4 regions of the Pantoea sp. X-Soil-ISGK-421 genome follow, and region 4 is predicted to be linked to each of the others. Evidence: predicted binding sites of a transcription regulator. Region 4 holds the regulator's gene; each other region holds the start of a gene.
What was found. The regulator CRP, encoded in region 4, controls carbon source genes, mostly activating them, when cyclic AMP is high. The targets are predictions, from matches to a motif close to ATGTGANNNNNNTCACAT.
Positions count from the first base shown of each region.

Region 1 (6,194 bases), 1.8 Mb from region 4:
ACAGGCTGCAGCAATGCATTATGATCTCGACCCGGCGCACACCTCGGTCATCGTTACCTGGACGCACTTTGGCTTCTCACATCCCACCGCCGACATCCCTAACAGCAAAGGCGCCATCGTGTTTGATAAGGATCAGCCACAGCAGTCGCGCGTTGATGTCACCCTGCCGATTACGCAAATTGATACCCATGTACCGGCGCTGACCAAAGAGTTCCTGGGCGCGGAGTATTTCGACACCGCGAAATATCCTTCAGCGGTATTTCACAGCACCAAAGTGGTGGCGAAGGGCGATAACAAGTTCGACGTGGAAGGTAACCTGACGTTGAAAGGCATCACCAAGCCGGTGACGTTACATGCCACGCTGAATCAGCAAGGTATGCATCCAATGGTGAAGAAAGAGGCGATTGGTTTTGATGCCAGCGGCGTGATTAAGCGTTCAGACTTCAAACTGGATAAATATGTGCCCGCCGTGAGCGATGATGTGACCTTGACGATTTCCACTGAAGCGTATGCCAAATAATTAGCCCTGATTCGTAGCGGCGCGATTTATCGCGCAATGCCTTGATGGGCGCAGTGCCTCATCTGGCAACGTCGAAAGCGCGCGATAAATCGCGCCGCTACAGTTCGTGCAAATCTACGACCAAAACTTCTTCTTACTGGTTTTGCCAATCCCTGGATTACAACTGTTAGTGGGATCAAGCTGTTTCCAGTGCTCAACATGCTCGCATGAAGCCTGATAAAGATGCCCGACATTATGTTCGGCTGGATATTTCGCGCCGCGCTGCGCCAGATACCGCTTCACCTCCTCTTTAAACACTTTGGCGTCGTAGCCCGGTTTTAGCACGTAATCCTGGTGATTCACGAAACAGAAAAAGTGACCGCAACATGAATCAACCTGCACCTGCGCCGCCAGATGATCCGGCAGCGTTAAGCGCCACGCGTCATCATTACGGCGCAGCGCCACGTCAAAGGCCACCAGCCGCTCGTTGGGGTTGTATCCCAGCGCATCGCAGTAGGAAATGGTGCAGCCACCCACGCCGAAACGCACCAAAAAGGCATCTGCCGCTTCGCGGGCATCGCAATGGAAAAAACCGCCTTGCTGGTCAGCGAAGAACTGCTGCAACAATGCCTGTAACTCGGCGGTTTGCGGCGACTCTACTTTGATCATCAGATGATGCTGATATTCGCTGCGATAATCCATGATGCGCGGCGCGATAAAGCTCGGTGTCAGTTGGTTAAAGCATTGCAGCACCCGATCAACAAAATTGCGCGGCAGGAACGGCAGATGACTGACGCGCACATCCCATTTGGCTTTATTCGCCATCATCTGTGGGATCGCCTGCGGGCCGAGTTTGCGGATCGCCAGATACATATGTTTGGCGTAGCGCACGGTTAAATCGAAGGCGTTGCGATGGATATATTCTGCCTGCAGCGGCAGGTCGCTCATTCGGGTTAACAGGAAACGCCGCAGTGACACCAGCACGCTTTCATCGTGGGTGCAAGGTATCGCTGCCGGCGCTGGCTTCAAAGGTGGGTAAGCGCACGGCGAACACCACCACTTTACCGGCGCTGCCAGCGCTGTCGTGCAGGTAACGCAGATCGCCATTAAAACGCGCTGGGGAGTTGGCTGCCACATCACGCAGGCGGTCGGCGTAATCATCGGCCCAGATTTTCCCTTGCCAGTCGGGTTGATCGCCGGTTTGATAGCGCTGCTGCGTCAGGTTTTCCAGCATCGCTTCCGGCGTCTCGCCCAACTCGATGCCGAGATGGTTGACCAGCTCTAAACGACCATCATCGTGAATGCGGGCGAACAGTGATTTTTCGGTAAAAGCAGGGCCGCGCCGAATCAGCGAACCACCAGAATTATTACAAATGCCACCAACCACCGAGGCACCGATGCAGGACGAACCAATCACCGAATGCGGCTCGCGGCCCAGCGGTTGCAAGGTGTGCTCAAGTTCGGTCAAGGTGGTGCCGGGAAAGGCAATCACCTGACGCGACTGATCGATCACCTGCACGCCTTTGAGTTGGCGGGTGCTGATGATCACAATATCGCGGTCGTAATCATTGCCGTCGGGTGTTGAACCGCCGGTGACGCCGGTATTTGATGCTTGCATCAGAACGATCGCATCGTGCGCCACACACACCTGCAGGGTTTGCCACAGCTGCAACAGGGTTTGCGGTAACGCCACTGCCAGCGCTTCGCCACGCCCGATGCGGAACCCCTTTAAGTACCAGGCTTTATCATCCGCATGGGTTAATAGCTGTTTGCCGCCCACCACGTCAGCCAACTTACGCAACATGTCATTCTGGATACTCATCTTCTCTCTTCTTTATTCTTTATTCTTTATCAGCCACGGTATTGGACAAGCGCAGCTGCATTGAGTCAATCACTCACTGGACCTGACACGTAAATAACGCACGTAATCATTATCCCTTTAACTTTTGCGGAATAATCGTCAGAAACCGATAAAAGTGCGCGGGAAATCACAAAATAGATCGAAAGAAAAAGAGCGGGAAGGGCGTTAATTAGCGCCATTGGTTTTACTGCGTAAAATAAATATAAGCATATGATTTCTACCCTTATTTTTAATTTGAGCGTATAAGTGCCATGTGATTTAAGTCACAAAATTAAACCTAATTAAGATGCTGTCAATGATCATCATTGGTAAATACATGGCAAAAGTGTGATGTCTGTTGCAAATAACAACTCGGTTAAACGGAAGAATGAATTCCAGACGCACAGCATAAAGGATGATGACAATGAGAATTGGCATAGTGATCAGCGGTGGTGATGTAACCGGGATTAATAACTTTGTGTATCAGATATCACGCCTAACCCAGGCCGAAATGGTGTTATTCAATGGCGGCATTCCAGGCTTGCTGGAAAACAATCATCAGGAAATATCTCAACGTGATTTAGTGGATTACGCTATCGCTTCTATTCCGGTTATGCAGTCAGGACGAACCAGCAGGAAATTAATTCGCCCTGAATATGAAATGATCGCTAAACATCTTAAGTCGTTGCGCATCGATGTATTAATTATGGCCGGCGGTGATGGGTCATTACAATTTCTGCACACGCTGAGTGAATTTGGCGTCAACTGTTTTGGCGTCGGCATGACCATTGATAACGACGTCTTTGGCAGTGATTACAGCATCGGTTTTTCCACTGCCTGTGAGCAGGTATTAAAAGAGGTGGCAAAATTACGCAATACCGGCCGTGCGTTAACCGGCCGCGTATTTATGGTGGAACTGCTTGGGGGATATTGCGGTGAATTAACCTTGCAGTCGGCGATTAAATCTAATGCGGATTTTGCGCTGATTCCCGAATGCCAGATTGCGCCACAAGAACTGGCCACGCGCATCACGCAGCGGCTGGCGGCACAGAACAGCGTGATTATTTTGTGCTCAGAAGGCTATACCCGCGAATATTCGCCGGGCTTTCAGGGCGCCATCGATACCTTAATTAAACAAATTGAACCGTTAATTGGTGTACGTATTCGTAAAACAATCATCGGTTATGGCCTGCGTAATGGCGATCCCACCTGTGAAGAGATATATCAGGGCACCATTATGGCCAGTGAAGTCGCGCGTTGTATTCAGTCGGGAATGCGCAATAAAGCGGTCATTATTAATGGTAGTAATCGACCGATTCCGATTGATTTAATAAGCATGAAAAAACGCCTGGTCGATACTGAAGGGCATCATTATAAACTCGCTAAACAACTGCAAATTCTGTGAGGAAATAGCCATGCTGAAAATATTATGTGTCTGTGGATGTGGTCTGGGTTCAAGCTTTGCGATTGAGATGAGCGCCAAGTCGGTATTAAAGAAACTCGAAATCGATGCGGATATCGATCACACCACCATTTCTGAAGCCAACGCCTTTAAATCCGACATGATTTTAACTCAGAAAGCATTTGCTGATGTGTTAAATGCCGATGCCAGCCCGGAGCAGATCAAGCGGGTGATTATTCTCAACAAGCTGACAGACAAAGCGGAAATTGAAGAGAAAATCGTGGCGTTTATGAAAGAACGTAACTTAAAGGTTGCTAACCATGAATAGTGTGATCGACTTCCTGGTAAAAGACTTATTAGGGCAGGCGTCAATACTGATCGCCTTTATTGCCCTGATTGGTCTGCTGCTGCAAAAAAAATCGGCGGGTAAGGTGGTGGAAGGCACTTTTAAAACCCTGCTCGGTTTCTTAATTATGATGGCCGGTATCAACATAATTGTCGGTACGCTGACCTTCCTGAACACCATTTTTACCCACGGTTTTGGCATGCAGGGTTATATCACTGACGTTGCCGCCATTGCCGGGTTAGCAAACCGCGAGCTGGGTTCAGAAGTGGCGCTGACGCTGTTGGTGATCTTTATCGTCAACATCATCATCGCGCGTCTGACACCGTTCAAATACATCTTCCTGACGGGTCAGGCGCTGCTGTGGATGGCGACGATCGGTGCGGTGATTGGCTATAAAGCGGGGCTGACAGGTTTACCTCTGATCCTTACCGGCGGCATTTTTGGCGGCATTATGGCGGTGGTGATGCCGGCGCTGGCGCAACCCGTGGTGCGTCGCATTACGGATTCCGACGATGTGGCGCTCGGCCACTTCTGCACCATCGGCTATCTGCTGACGGCGGCGGTGGCGAAAGTGGTGGGCAAAGGTTCGCGCTCCACTGAAGATCTCAAACTGCCCGACAACTTTAAATTCCTGCAGGACACCTATCTGTCGATGGCGGTGGTGATGGTGCCGATGTACCTGATTCCTGCGGTCGCCGCGGGTCCGGAATTTATCGGCCAATACAGCAACGGCATGAATTACCTGATGTATGCCTTTATGCAGTCAATTCAGTTCGTGTGCGGTGTGTTCGTACTGTACAGCGGCGTACGTCTGTTGCTCAATGAACTGGTGCCAGCCTTCCGCGGTATTGCTATGCGTCTGGTGCCGGATGCTAAACCAGCGCTCGACTGCCCGGTGATGTTCCCGTATGCCCCGAACGCGGTGATTGTCGGCTTCCTCGCGACCACGCTGGGTTCGGTTGTTGGCATGCTGGTTTTCCCGATGTTTGGTCTGGCGATGATTCTGCCAGGGCTGCTAACTAACTTCTTTGCTGGCGGTACCGCAGGGGTGTTTGGTAATGCGCTCGGTGGTCGTCGCGGTGCGATGATCGGCGGTTTCGTTCACGGTCTGTTCATCACCTTCCTGCCAGCGATTCTGGTGCCGATGCTGGAAAGCTACGGTTTTACCGGCGTCACCTTCAGTGATTCCGATGTGATCAGTACCGGCCTGGTGCTCGGCCACGCATTCCAAAATAACTGGCTGTTCGTCGCGCTGTTTATTGCCTTTATTACCCTTATCGCCTGGTTTGTTAACGGAAAATCCACGAAATCTAAATCCCATGAGGAAAAGCTCCATGAAACTTTATAACTTTACCGATCTGTTACAGGTGGCTAAAGAACGTGATTTTAAAGCGCTGGGTTCCTTTAATTTACACTGCCTGGAAATGCTGCCCGCCTTTTTTACCGCGGCAGAGAAAACCAATAGTCCATTAATGATTCAGATCTCAACCGGTACAGCGAAATATCTCGGACATAAATTATTAGTCGATGCGATTCGTTCATTATCGGAAAGTCGTAATGTACCGACCTGTTTGCACCTTGATCACTGTTCTGATTTAAACGCCATTCAGACCGCATTGGATGCGGGCTTCAGTTCAATTATGTATGACGGCTCACATTTGCCGATTGAAGAGAACATCGCCAATACACGCCGTGTTATTGATATGGCACGCCCGCTGCATGTTTCTGTTGAAGCGGAACTGGGAGCAATTGGCGGTTCAGAAGATGGCAAAGTGGTGGCGATGAGCGAAACGGCGTTCACTACCGTGGATGATGCTAAACGCTTCGTTGAGGAAACCGGTGTCGATATGCTGGCTATCTCAATTGGTACTGTCCACGGCTTGTACACGGGTAAAGCGCATATTCAGCATCAGCGTTTGGCGGATATCACAGATGCCACCGCAACCCCACTGGTGCTGCACGGCGGTACCGGCGTCAGCGATGAAGATATGCGCCTCGCGGTACGCAGCGGCATTGAGAAAGTGAATGTCGGTACGGAGATGAATGTGCAGTGGGTAGCCAACTGCAAGCAGACGTTTGAGAAGGGCAAGGTCAACGACAGCGTGCG
Region 1 covers NZ_AP035979.1:1,898,384-1,904,577, forward strand. The annotation lists gene AC6I8K_RS08865 (YceI family protein) at 1-520, shown strand, start outside; partial or broken gene dld (D-lactate dehydrogenase) at 635-2,321, opposite strand; gene AC6I8K_RS08875 (6-phosphofructokinase) at 2,764-3,744, shown strand; gene AC6I8K_RS08880 (PTS sugar transporter subunit IIB) at 3,755-4,069, shown strand; gene AC6I8K_RS08885 (PTS sugar transporter subunit IIC) at 4,062-5,435, shown strand; gene AC6I8K_RS08890 (class II fructose-bisphosphate aldolase) at 5,422-6,194, shown strand, end outside.
Region 1: the regulator CRP is predicted to act here: its motif matches at 2,612-2,629, upstream of AC6I8K_RS08875 (6-phosphofructokinase).

Region 2 (6,194 bases), 2.9 Mb from region 4:
CCAGTGCAGATACTCGCTAAACCACTGCTGCATCGCCTGCTGATCTGCAGGCTGCCAGCCCGGCGCGTTGCGAAGCAAGGTCAATGCATCCACCACGCGCGTGGCAAAATAGCGCCCATCCAGCACGCCATCATGGCGTCCAGCGGATCTTCCCGGAATGCCTTGCGCAAAATTGAGGTTGGGATGCATACGGCTGTCGGGATGGATAAACCAGTGACGCATCATCGCCAGCGCTTTATCGGCATAGCGTTGATCGCCAGAGAAATACCAGGCCAACGTTAGTGCCTGGAAATCGGCAGTAAAACGCGCCAGCCGCACGCCATCACTCTGACCGTTTTTACTGGCGGGATTCACTTCGCCGTCGCGACGCTGCCACGGCAGGCCGTCGGCTTTGCTGGCATCCGGCCACCAATAGGCGCTTAGGCTCAAATAATCCTGCTTCGAACCGCTCGGCGGCAGCATGCCTTTATCTATGACGCTGGGATTGGGATGCTTCAGCGCGTTGTCTGCCTGCTGTTGCAGCTGATGCCAGGCTGCGACCGTCGGTGGCGCAGCGCGATGCTGCGTCAGCTGCTGCTTAACCCGCTGAAGATCGCTTAATGACAGAAAGGCCGGTTCGTTGGCCATACTTATTGCGCTGTACAGCCACACTAGCGCCATCCACAGTGTCTTCATTAACTCTGCTCATCCAGTTGTAGCGCCACATACAGCAGCAAACGATCGTCAAAGTTGCCCAGATCGAGTCCGGTAAGCTCGGAAATACGATTGAGTCGATACTCCAGCGTATTACGATGAATAAACAGCGCGCGTGCTGTCGCGCTGGGTTGCACGTTATGGCTGAACCATGCCACCAGCGTGCGTCGCAGCAAACCATTGTTATCCATACTTTTTAGTTTCACCAATGGGCGCGCCAGTTCGTTGGCCTGCCAGCCGCCGCGTAAACTGTCGAGCAGTACCGGCAGCACCAGATCCTGATAAAAATAGCTGCGCTGTTCGGGCATGCGCTGCTTGCCCACCATCATAGTGGTGCGCGCGGTGCGGTACGAACGTGCGATGCTGCCGGGGCCGGTAAAGTAGTTGCCGAGCGCAATGCGCATCCGCACTTGCCCGCTCTCCTTCATACGTTGCAGCAGTTGATCAACCCGACGACGATGATCGTCCTGATCGTAGCGCCCATGCGCATTCAGTGCCGGTTTTAGCACCACCATTTCAGTGAGTGAAACAATCGCAATCAGGTTGTCACGTTCTGGCGTGGTCAGCAGCGTTTGTAACTGCTGGAGTTCGGACATGGCGCTATCAACGCCGAGCTGACCGCTGTCAACTTCCACCACCGCAACCACACGTGGCTGATTAAGATCGATACCGAGCCGCTGCGCCCATTCGCTCAGCGCTGGCGATAAGGTTTCGCTGCGCACCAGATTCAGCACCAGCTCTTCACGCAAACGGCTGTCCTGCGCCAGCATATGCAGCAAACGCGCCTGTTCCAGCATCATTTCGGCGGTCATACACACCAGCTCGCCGTAATGACGCAGCGTCGCCGGTTGACCGGTCAAACCGATAACGCCGACGATGTCGCCATCAATACGTAGCGGCAAATTGATGCCAGGACGCACGCCGTGCAGATGTTTTGCCACCGCTTCATCAATATCCACTACGCGGCCTTGAGACAGTACCAGCAGCGCCCCTTCGTGCAATTCGCCAATCCGCTCACGATCGCCACTGCCAATGATGCGGCCGCGCGCATCCATCACGTTGACATTGCTATCAATAATTTGCATCGTGCGGGCAACAATATCCTGAGCCAGTCGCGCATCGAGATGATAAGTGGCCATCAATCACTCCGGAGAAAAGGACGAACCGACAGAATACGCATCCTTTTAAGGCGCTGACATTGTGCAACTGCACATAGCCAAGGAGATTCTGCGGGATTTGCGGTAAGCGTCACATTCAGTACCGGACATTTGCACAGACATAAAAAAGGCGAGCCAAAGCTCGCCTATTATCAATAACCTGGAAACTTACTGCATCAGCAGATACAGACTGCTATCACCGCGCTGTACGTTCAGTGCCAATACAGAAGGTTTCGTGTCGAGTACCTTACGCAGCTCGCCGAGATTCGCCACGGCTTGCTGGTTTACGCCCAGAATCACGTCACCTTTCTTCAGTCCGATACGCGCCGCAGCGCTGCCTGCTTTCACATTATCGACACGCACGCCTTTCTGGCCGTTAGTATCGATATTACTGAGATCGGCACCTTCAATACCGGTGTAAATGGTGGCCGACTGCACTTTATCCTGCGAGCTCTGTTGCAGTTCAACCGTGATATTCACCGGTTTACCCTCGCGCAGCAGACCGAGCTGCAGCTTGGTGCCGACCGGCAGCGAGCCCACTTCTGCACGCAGTGCCGCGAAGCTGGTCAGCGCTTTACCGTTCATTGACACCACCACGTCACCCGCTTTCACTCCAGCTTTTGCCGCTGCGGAGTTCGGCAGCACCTGGCTGACAAAGGCGCCGCGCTGCGCATCGACTTTCATCGCTTTCGCCAGCTCGGAATTCAGCTCGGTACCCATAATGCCCAGTTCGCCACGTTTCACCTGGCCGTATTCCACCATCTGCGCGGTGAGGTTTTTCACCATCGAGCTGGGGATAGCAAAGCCGATACCGATGTTGCCGCCGTCCGGCGCCAGAATCGCGGTGTTAATCCCGATCAGTTCACCGTTAAGGTTAACCAGCGCACCCCCGGAGTTACCGCGGTTAATCGCTGCATCGGTTTGGATGAAGTTTTCATAATTTTCAACGTTCAGGCCGCTGCGGCCCAGCGCCGAAACAATCCCTGAGGTCACCGTTTCACCGAGGCCGTATGGGTTACCGATCGCCACGGTATAATCACCCACACGCAGGTCGTCAGAGTCGGCAATCTTAATCGCCGTGAGGTTTTTCGCGTCCTGCAGCTGAATCAGCGCGATATCAGACTGCGGATCTTTACCAATCACTTTGGCGTCGTAGCGACGGCCATCGCTGAGCTGCACCTGGATTTTAGTGGCGTTATCCACCACGTGGTTGTTGGTCACCACATAACCTTTATCCGCGTTGATCACCACCCCGGAGCCGAGCGCACGGAACTGCTGTTTCTGCGCGTTAGCACCGCCATCCGCGCCGCCGCCATCACCGCCACCGTTTTGGCACATTGGCGAACTCTGGAACGGTGAACCGTCCTGGCAGAACGGAGAATTATCACCAAAGAATTGCTGGAACTGCTGTGGCATACGCGGCGTTTTAACCGTGGTGCTGCCTTCAACACTGATACTCACCACGGAAGGCATGACTTTTTCCAACATGGGTGCCAGGCTTGGCAACTGTTGGCTTGAAGAAGAAGCGCTCTCCGCGGCGAAAACGCTCACAGGGCTCAATGCCGTTGCGCCGAAACTCAGCGCCAACGCCAGCATAATTGTGTTTTTTTTCATTTATCTGTGTCTCTCTAAGAATGACGGCCAGACCATTGCTGTGGTCGTGATGGTGAGATTAAGTTTTTAGCGCGAAGTTCCTAATAAAGTTTTAGGCAAAGGTAAAAAATTGTTCTTCGTCTTTACAATTCTGCGCTTATTCAACCGCCATTAAACGACGATATTCATCCCAGGCATAATTGTCTGTCATCCCACTAATGTAGTCCTGAATCAGACGCGCACGATAATAACGTTCCCACAATAGGCGCTGATATTTATGCTCAACGATTAATGAACGCATGTGTTGTTGATAGGCTTTACGGTGTTTTCCGGAAAGCTTATGAAACAGACGTGTTTCAATCGGATGCTTTGCCAGAAAATCCTCGTTCATCAAGGTAGTAAACTGTTCATAGTTTAATAAAAGCAATGACTGGTATATTTCCAGCAAACCTTTAATTACACGGTAACCCTGCAATTCCAGCTGCTCGACTTCTGGATGATTAAACACTTGCTGACGCGCGACGGTTTTAAATAATGTCAGTAAGCGCCCTTCTTCGCCATCATCCTCCAGTAAAGCGTGATTAAAATCGCCCTGGAAAATAGCCGGTAAGTTATCGATGAACCGCTTAACCGCATGGCTGACCAATACGTTTTGTACATTTACCCGTAACGACATAAAAAATTGATCGCTGATACTGCGGCGTTTTTTCTGATTAGCCTCTTTCCACGCATCGCCGATAGTCCGGCTGAATACATCACCGCTTTTTACTGTGCCCCAGACGCCGAGCAAATGTTTATACAGCGTTTCAACATCGAAGATGTCTTTTTCTACGGCGTCATCCAAATCGGCAATGCAATAAGAGATGTCGTCGGCGGCTTCCATTATCCAGGTAAGCGGGAAACGATGATGTTCTTTAATATCGGTGGCTTCACGCAACTCGGCCACATATTCGCGTTCGGATAAGTAGAAGCCTGGTTTTTTCATTAATACACTGAAGGCCGCCGGTTTATCGCCTTGCCACCATGCGGGGGCAGTATATTTTAAAATGCAGGCCACCTGCGCATAGCTGAGATTGAGCTGCAGCAATGTATGCACCAAACGAATCGCCTGCGCATTACCTTCGAAATGGCATAAATCCTGACGAATCATGGCATTTAACTGGTCGAACGCTGAGCGCTCGGCCTCATTGGCAACGCCCGCTACCAGCGGGTCGACAAGCTCGGCAGGTAAGTTATCGTCGAACCAATCATTGATCGCCGCTTCCCCAAAATGCCCAAACGGCGGATTGCCGACATCGTGCAGCAGACAGGCCATCTCAATCAGGCTTTCGAATGCACCTTCAAACTCATCCAACCCATAATTGGCCAGCCCGCCGCCCTGCGTTTTCAGCGCTTGCAGAATCTCTTTGGTGATATAACGCCCGGTTTGCTGCACTTCCAGTGAATGCGTCAGACGCGAACGCACCGCCGCATTGCGTTCCAGCGGAAATACCTGCGTTTTCTGCTGCAGACGACGAATCGCCGCGGAGTTAATAATACGTCCGCGATCGCTTTCAAAATGGCGGGTAATAAAGTATTCCCCTTCGGGATCTTTGCGGCTGGTATAAGGGCGAGTGAAACTGATCTTCTTCCTGAAATTGATCGTCGCCATAATTACCCCTTATATTTTCGTGAATTCTTCCTCAATCAGCCATGTTAGACTATGCCTCACTTTTGCGGGTTACATCCATTAAATTAGCGAGATTCTTATGAAAGTAGGCATTATTGGCGCGATGGAGCAGGAAGTTACTCTGCTGCGTGACAAAATCGAAAACCGCCAGACGTTGACGCTGGCTGGCTGCGAAATTTACACCGGCACGCTAAACGGTGTTGAAGTTGCGCTGCTGAAATCAGGCATTGGCAAAGTCGCCGCCGCGCTAGGCACCACGCTGCTGCTGCAACTGTGCAAACCCGATGCGGTGATCAATACCGGTTCTGCTGGCGGATTAGCCCCCACGTTGAAAGTGGGCGATATCGTGGTATCGGATGAAGTGCGCTATCACGATGCCGATGTGACCGCATTCGGTTACGAGCCAGGCCAGATGGCCGGTTGCCCCGCCGCTTTCGTTGCGGATGACACACTGATTGCCGCTGCTGAACGGGTTATCAAGCAGCTCGACCTCAACGCGGTACGCGGTTTGGTGGTGAGCGGCGATGCGTTTATCAACGGAGCTGAACCGCTGGCGCGTATCCGTACCACTTTCCCGCAGGCGATTGCGGTAGAGATGGAAGCCACCGCCATCGGTCACGTTTGCCATCAGTTCAACGTGCCTTTTGTGGTGGTACGCGCGATTTCTGACGTGGCCGATCAGGAATCACACCTCAGCTTCGACGAGTTCCTCAGCGTTGCGGCAAAACAATCGTCACTGATGGTAGAGAACCTGCTGGTTCAGCTGGCGCGTGGCTAAACCCCTTATTTTCGGGCTGTTGCTGCTGTGTAACAGCCTGTTCGCCGCCGCACCGCGCGTTATTACCCTTTCGCCACATCTGACGGAATTGGCCTTTGCCGCCGGCATTACGCCAGTGGCAGTCAGCGCCTTCTCTGATTTTCCCGCGCAGGCTAACGCGCTGGAACAGGTTGCGAACTGGCAAGGCATCAAGGTTGAACGCATTCTGCAATTAAAACCCGATGTGGTGCTGGCGTGGCGTGGCGGTAATCCGCAGCGGCAAATCGAACAGCTGCAGCGTTTCGGTATTCCGGTTAAGTGGATT
Region 2 covers NZ_AP035979.1:830,405-836,598, reverse strand. The annotation lists gene AC6I8K_RS03720 (alginate lyase family protein) at 1-675, opposite strand, end outside; gene AC6I8K_RS03715 (CdaR family transcriptional regulator) at 675-1,832, opposite strand; gene degP (serine endoprotease DegP) at 2,019-3,464, opposite strand; gene dgt (dGTPase) at 3,601-5,094, opposite strand; gene mtnN (5'-methylthioadenosine/S-adenosylhomocysteine nucleosidase) at 5,192-5,890, shown strand; gene btuF (vitamin B12 ABC transporter substrate-binding protein BtuF) at 5,883-6,194, shown strand, end outside.
Region 2: the regulator CRP is predicted to act here: its motif matches at 1,930-1,947, upstream of AC6I8K_RS03715 (CdaR family transcriptional regulator).

Region 3 (6,194 bases), 310 kb from region 4:
TGATCAGCTCTTTGGTGTAGATCGAGCAGGATGGAATGCCCATGCCGTGACCCATTACCGAAATCTTACGGCCTTTATAGGTCCCGGTGAAACCGAGCATGCCGCGCACGTTGTTCACTTCCACCACATCCTCGAGGAAGGTTTCAGCGATGTGCTTAGCGCGCAGCGGATCGCCCGGCATCAGCACGACGTCCGCGAAATCACCCATTTCTGCATTAATATGAGGCGTTGCCATGGTTATTTTCCTTATTAAATTTGGGGCGCTGTTTTACAGCATGCTCTTGCCGTAGTCCATGCTGGACAGGCCAAAATAGTTTGCGATGGTCTGGCCGATATCGGCAAAGGTATCGCGGTATCCCAGCGATCCTGGCTTCACATTTGGGCCGTAGATCAGAATCGGAATGTGCTCACGCGTGTGTTCAGTACCTTCCCAGCTGGGATCGCAGCCGTGATCGGCGGTGAGGATCAAAATATCCCCCTCTTTCACCAGTTCCATCAGCTCTGGTAAGCGACGATCGAACAGCTCCAGTCCGCCCGCGTAACCGGCGATATCACGACGATGTCCCCACGTTGAGTCAAAATCAACGAAGTTAGTGAACACAATCGAGGTATCGGGTGCTTTCTTCATCTGCTCGATGGTGGCGTTGAACAGCGCGTCTAAACCGGTGGCTTTCACCTTCTGCGTGATGCCCTGTTCGGCGTAGATATCGGCAATTTTACCCACCGAAATCACTTCACCGCCCTTCTCATCAACCAGTTTCTTCAGCATGGTCGCTGAAGGCGGTTCCACCGCCAGATCGTGGCGGTTGCCGGTACGCTCGAAGTTGCCCGCTTTGTCGCCAACGAACGGACGCGCGATCACGCGACCAATGTTATAGCCACCTTTCGTCAGCTCTTCACGGGCGATTTCGCACAGTTCGTACAGACGATCGAGGCCAAAGGTCTCTTCGTGACAGGCAATCTGGAACACCGAATCCGCCGAGGTATAGAAAATCGGCTTACCGGATTTCATGTGCTCTTCGCCGAGCTGGTCGAGAATAACCGTTCCTGAAGAGTGACAGTTGCCAAGATAACCCGGCAGATCGGCACGTTTCACCAGAATATCCAGCAGCTCTTGCGGGAAGCTGTTCTCTTTGTCGCTGAAGTAGCCCCAATCAAACAGCACCGGCACGCCGGCGATTTCCCAATGGCCTGACGGCGTATCTTTACCCGACGATAATTCGCTGGCGTAAGCGTACGCACCGATGATTTCCGCGTTGGGATCGAGGCCTGGCGGGAAACGACCGGTGGAGAGTTCAGCCGCTTTGCCGAGTCCCAGTTTGGTCAGGTTAGGTAAGTGCAGCGGGCCTTCGCGACCAACATTGGCGCGGCCTTCGAAACAGGCTTCGGCGATATGGCCGAGCGTGTCCGATCCTTCATCACCGAATTTATCGGCGTCTTTGCTGGAGCCGATCCCGAAGGAGTCGAGAACCATAATAAAAGCACGTTTCATGCAAGTCTCCTGCGCAATGCGCGATGACAAGTCAAAAAAAAGCGATCAGATCAGTATACCCGAACGGCCGCTGCCTGGCACGAAGAAGCGCCAGTTATTCACTGACGCGACGATAAACCACCGGCGTGATTGCTGGTGCGCTGTCGCTCAGCGTGATGGCGGCTTTAACGGCAGCGGCGGCCTGTTGCCACTGCGCTTCCGACGCGGCGTGAATAATCGCCAGCGGACGCTGCGCGTCAACCTGCGTGCCCAGCGTGGTCATCTCGCTCAGGCCCACGCTGTAATCGATGCTGTCGCTGGCGCGCTGACGGCCTCCGCCGAGCGAAACCACCGCCATGCCGAGCGCACGCGTATCCATTGCGCTAACAATACCGGCACGATCGGCGTAAACCGCCTTGCTCAGGGTTGGCGCAGGCAAATAGCTGTCCATGCGCTCAATGAAATCGACCGGACCATTTTGCGCTGCGACCATGCGAGCAAATACCTCGGCGGCTTTGCCGTTATCCAGCACTTGCTGCAGCTTTTTGCGCGCATCGGCGTCGTTCTCGGCCAGTTTGCCGGAGATCAGCATTTCCGAACACAGCGCCATCGTTACTTCCAGCAGGCGCGGATTACGGGCAGCCCCTGTCAGGAACTGCACCGCTTCACGCACTTCCAGCGCATTTCCGGCGGTGGACGCCAGCACCTGATTCATGTCGGTGAGCAGTGCGGTGGTTTTGCAACCGGCGCCGTTCGCTACGCCAACAATCGCCTGCGCCAGATTTTCTGAGGCTTCGAAGGTCGGCATAAAGGCGCCGGACCCCACCTTGACGTCCATCACCAGCGCATCCAATCCTTCCGCCAGTTTTTTAGCGAGGATCGAGGCGGTGATCAGTGGAATCGAATCCACGGTGGCAGTGATATCGCGCGTGGCGTAGAAACGTTTGTCGGCCGGCGCCAGCGAGTTGGTCTGGCCGATAATCGCGACGCCGACGTCTTTAATAATCTGGCGGAAACGATCGTCACTCGGGAAGATATCGAAGCCAGGAATCGCTTCCAGTTTATCCAGCGTGCCGCCGGTGTGGCCGAGACCGCGCCCGGAGATCATCGGCACATAACCGCCGCACGCTGCCACCATCGGGCCGAGCATCAGCGAGGTCACATCGCCAACGCCGCCAGTGGAGTGTTTATCGACAATCGGGCCGTTGAGATTCAGCGATTTCCAGTTCAGCACCGTGCCCGAATCGCGCATTGCCATGGTCAACGCCACGCGCTCGTCGAGCGTCATATCATGGAAATAGATGGTCATCGCCAGCGCGGCGATTTGACCTTCCGACACGCTATTGTCGCGCACGCCATTGATAAAGAAGCGAATCTCCGCTTCACTCAGCGCCTGTCCATCGCGTTTTTTACGAATAATTTCTTGTGGCAGGAACACGGTTGCCTCCCTGGAATGAGAAGGTCGCCATAAATGACGACCTTACAACGTAGGGTGCGCATTCATGCGCACCGGAAAGATAACGGCGAGGATTAGTAGCCCGCTTTGCTGGTCGCGGTTTCGTGACCCAGCGTATTGAGCAGGCTTGCCAGCAAGCTAGATGCGCCAAAGCGGAAATGACGCGCATCCGCCCAGCCTTCGCCCAGAAGGTCATCCGCCAGTTGCAGATACAGCGCCGCGTCTTCAGCGGTACGCACACCGCCAGCCGGTTTGAAGCCGACCTGCTGCTTAACGCCTTTATCACGGATAACTTGCATCATGATCGCCGCCACTTCTGGCGTGGCGTTGACCGGCACTTTACCGGTTGAGGTTTTAATGAAATCTGCGCCCGCATCGATAGCGATTTCCGAAGCCGCACGAATCAGCGCTTCGTCTTTCAGCTCACCGCTTTCGATGATCACTTTCAGCAGCACGTTCGCCGCGGCGCAGGCTTCTTTACAGGCTTTCACCAGCTCAAAGCCGATCTCACGATTGCCGGCAATCAGCGCACGATACGGGAACACCACGTCGACTTCGTCGGCACCGTAGGCGATGGCCGCGCGGGTTTCGGCCAGCGCGATCTCGATGTCATCGTTGCCGTGCGGGAAGTTGGTGACGGTAGCAATGCGGATTTCCGGCGTGCCTTGTTCGCGCAGCGCTTTACGTGCCGCAGGAATGAACCGCGGATAGATGCAGATGGCCGCGGTGTTACCGGCAGGGGATTTCGCCTGACGGCACAGCGCGATCACCTTCTCATCGGTGTCGTCTTCGTTCAGGGTGGTTAAATCCATCAGTTGCAATGCGCGCTGTGCTGCTGCTTTCAGGTCGGTCATGATGCTCTCCAAAATTCAGATCGGCGGGCACAACCCACCGGGAATGTGATAATCCTAACAATAATCGTGACAATAAATTGCGTCTTACGTCACACAGAAAAGAAAACTGGTCATTAAAATACAGTTATTTAGTGACATCAATCACAAATAACCCCAATTCAAGCCGGGAGTCGCCTGAAATGTCATTGTTATTATTATCACAAAAATGGGCGCAAAAGTGTACTTTACGCTCTATCAATGTAGTTAATCAGGCGTAAGGCAGCGTAAATGCAGAATCTGTCGGGGGAGAATCAGACCGGGATCGCAAACAGGCGCAGGCTGTTTTGCCACAGCGCGTCGGCAATCACGTCGGGGGATTCGCTGCGCAGCTGACACAGCACGTCAAACACGTTGCGCGCACGTTCCGGGCGATTGGGCTGGCCCTGAAAACCTTGCAGCGGCATATCGGGCGCGTCGGTTTCCAGTAAAAGGGCATTTAGCGGCAGATTGGCAATGGTATGACGGGTTTTACTGGCGCGTTCATAGGTGATGGTGCCACCAACGCCAATCGCATAACCGAGCTGGATAAAACGCTCCGCCTGCTGCTGGCTGCCGGCAAAGCCGTGTACCACGCCACGGCGCGGCAGATCGTGACGACGCAGATGCATAGCTAACTGGTCGTGGGTGCGCCGCGAATGCAGGATCACCGGCAGATCGTATTGCTTCGCCAGCCTGAGCTGCTTATCCAGCAGCCGCGTCTGTTTAGCGAATTGCGCATCCTCCATGTAGAGATCGAGTCCGATCTCGCCAATCGCCACGCGTTTGCTATCTGGCTTTTTCAGCCAGCGCTCTAATTGATCAAGGTGCGCATCTTCCTGATGCGCTGAAATATTGATCGGATGCAGGCCGAGCGCGGCATACAGCGCCGGATACTGCTGCGCCAGTTCTGTCACCCGCTCAAAACGGCTGGCATCCACGCTCGGTACAATGATGCATTCCACGCCCGCCTGCGCAGCGCGCGCAATGCTAGCAGGCGCGTCGTCAACAAAGGGGGGGAAATCAAAGTGGCAATGTGTATCGATAAACTTCATGCCAGCGAACCTTTATCAAAATCTGCATCGTTCTCCGCCAGAGCGGGCGTAATCAGCGCACGATTATCCGGTTCGTTGGCCACCGCTGCCGGCGGCATTACCGTCGTTGGGATAACCAGCGGCTCGGCATCACTCAACCATTGACCGAGCGTGGCGAGGAAATAGCGCCCGCTGCGGCGGCCTAAATGGTAATCCTGATTCAGCGATGACAAGCGGCTGCCGAGCGCCATGCTCGCCAGCGGCTTCGGCGGACAAATTTCGATGATGCGCAGGTTATCCGGCGGCTGCTCGATATACTGCTGAATCTCGCGATAGCTCTCTTCATGCTGATGCAGGATGTTGATCATCGGCTGCAATGCGCTATCGGACAAAAAGCGCTCCATGCGTTTAAACCATTTCGGCGTGTAGGACATCTGCGATGGCACGGTACGGATCACCACAATGGTATCCGCGCCACGGCGCGCGGCTTCGCGCACCGGAATCGCATCGCTGATGCCACCATCAAGATAACTCACGCCGTCCATCTTCACGCCGCTGCGGTAGAAGCCGGGAATCGCACTTGAGGCTTTAATGATGTCATGCCAGTTGGTGCTGGTCGGATTGAAGTATTCAGCGCGGTAATCGTCGCTGCGGCAGGCGCACATATAGAACTCGCTGCCTTTGGCAAACAACCCTTCAGCGGTATTGAGCGCCAGCGGAAACTCATTTTTGGTGATATCAATCAGCCAATCGAGATCGATAAGGTGCCCGCCGCGCACGAATCGTAGCGGATCAAAAAACAGTTTGCTGGTGGTGTAACGGGAAATTACGCGTCTTGCGTAGCCAGGTTGGCCACAAACAAAAGCTGACAAATTTTGCGCCCCGGCAGACGTGCCGAGCAACAGTTGAAAGGGATTAAAGCCTGCACGTTGGAACTCATCCAGCACACCTGCGGTAAAGATGCCGCGTTGGCCGCCGCCTTCGCACACTAAGGCGATTTTATTGGATTTGAAAGGGGTTAATGCTAGTGGTTCAAATGAACCTAATGTCAGTGGAATACGCGTTCCCAATGGATGTCCCTCAGTGTTTGCTCTGAGGGAGTCGCCTTAGGCAACATCCCGGAGAACCAATCATTGTCGTTCCCTGACCAATTGCCTCAGCAATCGTTGCGGCTCCACAGTATGCCGCAAATGACTGGTCTCCGCTTTAGATGACTCGCGGGTTGACGTCTATGACGCCATTAGTCAGGGTCGTTTGCGCCCGGTAAACAGGCTCACGAGGAACAGAATAATACCGACAATGAAGACAATTTTAGCTGCCCATGCTGCCGTACCCGCCAGACCGCCGAAACCTAATGCTGCAGC
Region 3 covers NZ_AP035979.1:3,418,350-3,424,543, forward strand. The annotation lists gene deoD (purine-nucleoside phosphorylase) at 1-235, opposite strand, end outside; gene deoB (phosphopentomutase) at 269-1,492, opposite strand; gene deoA (thymidine phosphorylase) at 1,587-2,909, opposite strand; gene deoC (deoxyribose-phosphate aldolase) at 3,002-3,781, opposite strand; gene AC6I8K_RS15820 (TatD family hydrolase) at 4,072-4,851, opposite strand; gene AC6I8K_RS15825 (patatin-like phospholipase family protein) at 4,848-5,900, opposite strand; gene AC6I8K_RS15830 (DUF1328 domain-containing protein) at 6,075-6,194, opposite strand, start outside.
Region 3: the regulator CRP is predicted to act here: its motif matches at 3,825-3,842, upstream of deoC (deoxyribose-phosphate aldolase).

Region 4 (6,194 bases):
TGCCAGCAAAGCGCGTGACATTCTCAACGCTTGCGCAGCGGAAGGGCTGATGATTCTCACTGCGGGCACCGATGTGATTCGTTTTGTGCCGTCACTGGTGATTGAACCTACCGATATCGCCGAAGGCATGACGCGTTTCGCCCGCGCGATTGAAAAGGTACTGGCCGCTTAATCCGCTTTAGGACGTAACACCTTGAGCCAGCGACCATGATGCGGTCGCTGGCTCCACGCCAGTGAAGAGATGGTGTGCATGACGTTAAGGTGCTGCAAGATCCGCTTCACATGCTGTTCGACAATCGTCACCGGCCCTTCATTAAGATTCTCCGGCGCCTCCAGAATATTACTGTCGTTGCCCGGCCCGTCATATGCCAGCCGCTGCTGACAACGCTGCAGCGCGATTTCACAGGATTGCAGATAACGTTCTGCCAGCTTCGCCGTCAACATGGTGTGTTCGCGCGCCAGGATCGTCATGGCGTTAATATGCTCGACAATGAACTGACTGTGCGTTACCCACATGCGCATATCTTTTAGATATTGCAGGTTAAAGCCCGGCTCGCTCGATGCCTGGTTCAATGAGTTGAACAGCGCATTGTGCGCCTGATTAACCTTCATGCGCTGATAAGCCAGTTTCTCGGGCGACTGTTCCGGTCCCAGCAACAGTCGCAAGGCATCCTGATACGCTTCCAGCGCATCGTGTGCGTTCTTGCGCAGCAGCCCGCTTTGCCACTGCGGCCACAACCAAATCATCCCGGCGAAGGCAATCAAACAGCCCATCAGGGTATCCATCATGCGTGGCAGTAAAAATTGCGCGCCGTTAAGTGACAGCAGCTGCAGCGAATACACTGCGGTGACGGTGAAGCCAATCATCGACCAGCCATAATATTTCCGCGTGATCAGATAACTTGCCAGCGTGATCCCCAGCATAAACAGCAGCGTGATCGATTCCGGCACCGCCAGCTGTAGCGAGGCGGCAGCGATCAGCAAACCCGCAAAGGTGCCCAGCGCACGGTGCTGAATACGCACGCGTGTCGCGCTGTAGCCGTTCTGGCTGACGAACATGATGGTCATCAGAATCCAGTAAGGTTTGGGAATGTTGAAGAACAGCGCCAACGCGCTGCCAAACATCAGCATCACGGCGAAACGAGCGGCGGTGCGTAACGCGGAAGATTTGAACGACAGATAACTGCGCAACGCCGGCAACAGCGGCAAACGGCGCTGGCGATCGGCCATCAGGTCACGTGTGTAGAGTGGCTTCTGCGTGCGCAACACGCGGGCGATGCGACTGAAGTGATACAGGCAGAAGTTGCCGACCGGATTATCCGGATGCTGGCGCGCAATTTTCTCCAGCGCGCCGAGCTGTTTCTCCATGTGAAAACGATCGGGTAATTGATGGTAGAGGATCGCATCGGCCAGCACGCGCAGCCGGGCTGAGATGATTTTGGCGTTCCAGCGAATCACCGCTTCGGCGTGGCTCTCCTCCACGAGCTTTTGCACCTCTTCGGGCTGATGCAAACTCACCGAGATGTGTTCCTGTAAATCCAGCGCCACCTGAAAAGCGCGTGTCAGACGTTTGTGGCTGTTATCACGGCTGGCCGACAACATGTGCATTTGCTGGTAGCAGGTCGTGATGAGATCGACCGCCTTTTGCTGGCGTGCCAGCAGGGGGGGCAGCGCTTTTTCCGGATCGGTCAACTGCGTCAGTAAGGTGTATTTGGCATCGCAATAATCGGCCAGCTCACGGAACAGCAGGCTAAGCGATTCGCGCATCGGCTGCTCTTTCCACAGCCAGAACCAGAACCAGTTGAACAAGCCGTACCACAGCGTGCCGCCTATGTAGAGCAGCGGCGGCACCCACATCGGCATGCGTCCCACTAAACTGAGCGTAAAGATGGCGGCGATTAACGTCGCGGGGAGCAGGCGCGCATGCAGTGGGCCGATTTCACCGGTCACGCCAATCAGCAGCGGCAGCGCCAGCAAAATCAGCGGCAGCGGAATTTGGTACGCGGTGAGGATTTGCATCAGGAAACTGCCGGTGGCAAACAGCGAACCCCCTACAATCAGGCGTTTGAAGAAGCGTTTGTGCGGCGTATCCAGCCCCGCCATATTGCAACAGGCAGGCACTAACGAGAACAGCAGACCTTTTTGCAGATCGCCAAACAGCCAGCCGAGAGCCACAGGCAGGCACAGCACCAGCGTTTGCCGCAGCGCATAGTTAACTTCAGGATGATAGATGATTCGGCGCCACATCAGCTCATCGCAAATAGAAACGGCGCGATGTTGCCATCACGCCGTGGGTGAGAAGAAATTAGCGGGTGCCGTAAACGACGATGGTTTTACCGTGTGCGGAGATCAGATTCTGATCTTCCAGCATTTTCAGGATACGACCCACGGTTTCGCGTGAGCAGCCCACGATCTGACCAATCTCCTGACGGGTGATTTTGATTTGCATCCCGTCCGGGTGAGTCATCGCATCTGGCTGTTTGGCCAGATTTAGCAGCGTTTGCGCGATACGTCCGGTCACATCGAGGAAGGCAAGGTTGCCCACTTTCTCAGATGTCACTTGCAGACGACGCGCCATTTGCGACGAAAGTCGCATTAAAATATCCGGGTTTACCTGAATCAGCTGACGGAATTTTTTGTATGAAATTTCAGCCACTTCGCAGGCAGACTTCGCACGCACCCAAGCACTGCGTTCCTGGCCTTCTTCGAAAAGACCGAGTTCGCCGATAAAATCTCCCTGATTGAGATAGGAGAGAATCATCTCTTTGCCTTCTTCATCTTTAATCAGTACCGCTACGGAACCTTTCACGATGTAGTACAGCGTTTCCGCTTTCTCACCCTGATGGATGAGCGTGCTTTTGGATGGATATTTGTGAATATGGCAATGGGACAGGAACCATTCGAGTGTAGGGTCTGTTTGCGGTTTGCCGAGAACCATTCGCTATTATCCTCTGTTGTAATCGTGCCCAAAATACAGGGGGCATTTTTCCCTGTCAGGCGGTTTAATCGTCGAGCGTTTCCAGTAAAGGAAAAATTATTCCGGGTGGACTCTTAAGCTACGCTTTTGATTCTTCCCGCCTTCGTCTGTAATGACGAAAATATTTTCAGCACTGTTTGTAGCACAGCTTTAGCGAGCTGTCTTGTGTTGTCTCGCTTCAGCAGAAGGGGGATTACTCTGGATTGCTGTTTGTCAGGTGAAAGCGTACTCTGGCGGCAAAACCGCCTCTTCAGGAGAAAGAATAATGCAGGCACGAGTGAAATGGGTGGAAGGTTTGACCTTTCTCGGAGAATCCTCATCCGGCCATCAGGTATTAATGGACGGTAATTCCGGTGATAAAGCGCCAAGTCCAATGGAGATGGTGCTGATGGCGGCGGGCGGTTGTAGCGCTATTGATGTGGTGTCGATCCTGCAAAAAGGGCGCAGCGATGTCGCCGATTGCGAAGTGAAACTCACTTCAGAACGTCGGGAAGAAGCGCCACGTATTTTTACCCACATCAATCTCCACTTCATCGTCAGCGGCAAAGCGTTGAGCGACAAGGCGGTTTCACGCGCTGTTGATTTGTCAGCGGAAAAATATTGCTCGGTGGCGATCATGCTGGGCAAAGGCGTGGAAATTACGCATAGCTACGAAGTGATCGCGCTTTAATGCTGGCAGGTGCGCATTAATGCGCACCCTACAAAACGCTCTCATTTCGTAGGGTCGCCATTCATGGCGACCAATGACACTCACTCAATCCGCTTCCCTTCAATGAGTCGCTGCACCAGCGGTAGCATAATCAGCTCCATCGCCAGTCCCATTTTTCCGCCCGGCACCACCAGCGTATTGATGTGGGAGATAAACGATCCCTGAATCATCGACAGGAGATAGGGGAACGCGATGCCTTCCAGACCGCGGAAATGAATCACTACGAAACTTTCGTCGAGCGACGGAATTTCGCGTGCCGCAAATGGGTTGGACGTATCAACGGTTGGCACACGCTGGAAGTTAATGTGGGTGCGTGAGAACTGTGGCGTGATGAAGTTGATGTAATCCTCCATCGAACGCACCACCGAATCCATCACCGCCTCACGCGAATGACCGCGCTCGCCCGTGTCGCGCACCAGCTTCTGAATCCACTCAAGATTAACAATCGGGACTACGCCAACCAGCAAATCGACATGCTCTGCGACATTTTGCTGCTGCGTGACCACGCCGCCGTGCAAGCCTTCATAGAACAGCACATCAGTGTTCTCCGGCAGCGGTTGCCAGGGGGTGAAAGTGCCCGGCACCTGATTCCACGGCACGGCTTCGTCGTATGTGTGCAAATATTTACGCGATTCGCCCAAACCGGTTTGGCCGTAATGCCTGAACGTCTGCTCAAGCAAGCCGAAGTCGTTGGCTTCCGGGCCGAAGTAACTGATATGGCGACCCAGATCGCGCGCCTTGCGGATCGCCATGTCCATTTCCGGACGCGTGAAGCGATGGAAACTGTCGCCTTCTACTTCCGCTGCATGCAAATTCAGCTGCTGGAAAATCTTACGGAAGGCAAGGCTGGTGGTAGTGGTTCCGGCGCCGCTGGAACCGGTAACGGCAATAATTGGATGCCTGGCTGACATAACAGAGCTCCCTGTGAGGTCCGGCGATGAGCATTGTTACCACGAATTGCCGCGGGGTGCATCAGCCGCGGAATTCACCTTTTGGCATGATATTGATGGATTCATGCAGTTCCGACCACACCAGCACCACATCGCCACGCTCCAGCTGGCGGCGCACGTCGGCAACTTTTTGCAGTAAACTGCGTTCCTGCTCGCCATAATCAGTACCTTCGCGTAACACAAAGGTTTCAATCAGGTTTTCCAGCGTGTCCGCTTCGAGTTCTTGCCAGGGAATAATCACAATTACACATCCAGATACGTTGAGAGCCAATCGGGTACGCGCTGTTCCAGCCACATTTTCGGTTTAAGCAAGGTGCCGCCGACAAAGCCAACGTGGCCGCCTTGCTGCGTCAGTTGATACTGAATCGATGCTGAAAGCTGGTCAGGTTGCGGAATAACCGCATCGGTCATAAAGGGATCGTCTTGCGCATGAATAATCAGCAGCGGTTTACGCACGCCGGTCAGCAGCGGCATCGCGCTGGCACGTTGATAATAGTCGTTCGCGTCAATAAAACCGTGCGCACGTGCGGTTATCGCATCATCAAATTCGCGTAAGCGGCGAAAAGCGCGCAGTTGGGCGAGATCGACCGGCAACGTGCCGGGCCAGGCGTGTAATTTACGCGTGGCGTTTTTCTTCAGCCGCGTCAGCAAATAGTGCTGATAGAAACGCGAGAAGCCGACATCCAGTTTGGTGCTGCATGGCTCGAGCGCCAGCGGCGCCGAGATGGCAATGGCCGCATCAATCGGTACATCGTGACCTTGCTGACCCAGCAGGCAAGCGAGCATGTTGCCGCCCAGGGATACGCCGACGGCGGCGGTTGGCACGGTGCCCCATTCGCGCTGCAGCCAGTTAAGAAAGTAGGTTGCGTCTTCGGTTTCACCGGAGTGATAGATGCGCTTTAAGCGGTTCGGTTCGCCGCTGCAGCCGCGGAAGTGCATTACCACCGCCAGCCAGCCACGCGCTTGACACGCCTGCATCAGGCCGTGCGCGTAGGGACTGCGAAAGCTGCCTTCCAGACCGTGAAACATCACCATGCGCGGCTTATGACGCGCCTGCGCCGGGTCTTCACTCCACGCTAAATCAACAAAATCGCCGTCCGGCAGGTCAAGACGCTGCCAGTGCGGACGTAAGGTAACGCGGCGACGTAGAATGCGCGGCAGCAGCGTTTGCAGATGCGCGTTAGTGAATCCGCGCAGTGGTTTAAAGCGCTCGCCGCTGGGGCGATCAAAATAGCTTGGGTAAAGGCTTGTCTGATGCATAAGTCGCTGATAGCTTCGATGGGTTGTTCGCTTTACTGGGTGAGGAGCACCCGAATATACATGGAACTGAGTCTTTTTTTATCAATGTTAGGTTTTCTCTGGGTCGCGGCCATCACGCCCGGGCCCAATAATATGTTACTTACGGCCTCGGGTGCTAATTTTGGCTTCCTGCGCACCCTTCCGCTGCTCATTGGTATCATGATCGGCATGCAAGTCATGTTGCTGATGGTGGCATTTGGCATTGGCGGTCTTATCCTGCTTTATCCTTCACTGCATCTGATCCTGAAAATTGCCGGTA
Region 4 covers NZ_AP035979.1:3,730,523-3,736,716, reverse strand. The annotation lists gene argD (bifunctional acetylornithine/succinyldiaminopimelate transaminase) at 1-172, shown strand, start outside; gene AC6I8K_RS17325 (YccS/YhfK family putative transporter) at 169-2,247, opposite strand; gene crp (cAMP-activated global transcriptional regulator CRP) at 2,306-2,938, opposite strand; gene AC6I8K_RS17315 (OsmC family protein) at 3,243-3,647, shown strand; gene AC6I8K_RS17310 (phosphoribulokinase) at 3,728-4,597, opposite strand; gene AC6I8K_RS17305 (YheU family protein) at 4,659-4,877, opposite strand; gene AC6I8K_RS17300 (hydrolase) at 4,880-5,896, opposite strand; gene AC6I8K_RS17295 (LysE family translocator) at 5,957-6,194, shown strand, end outside.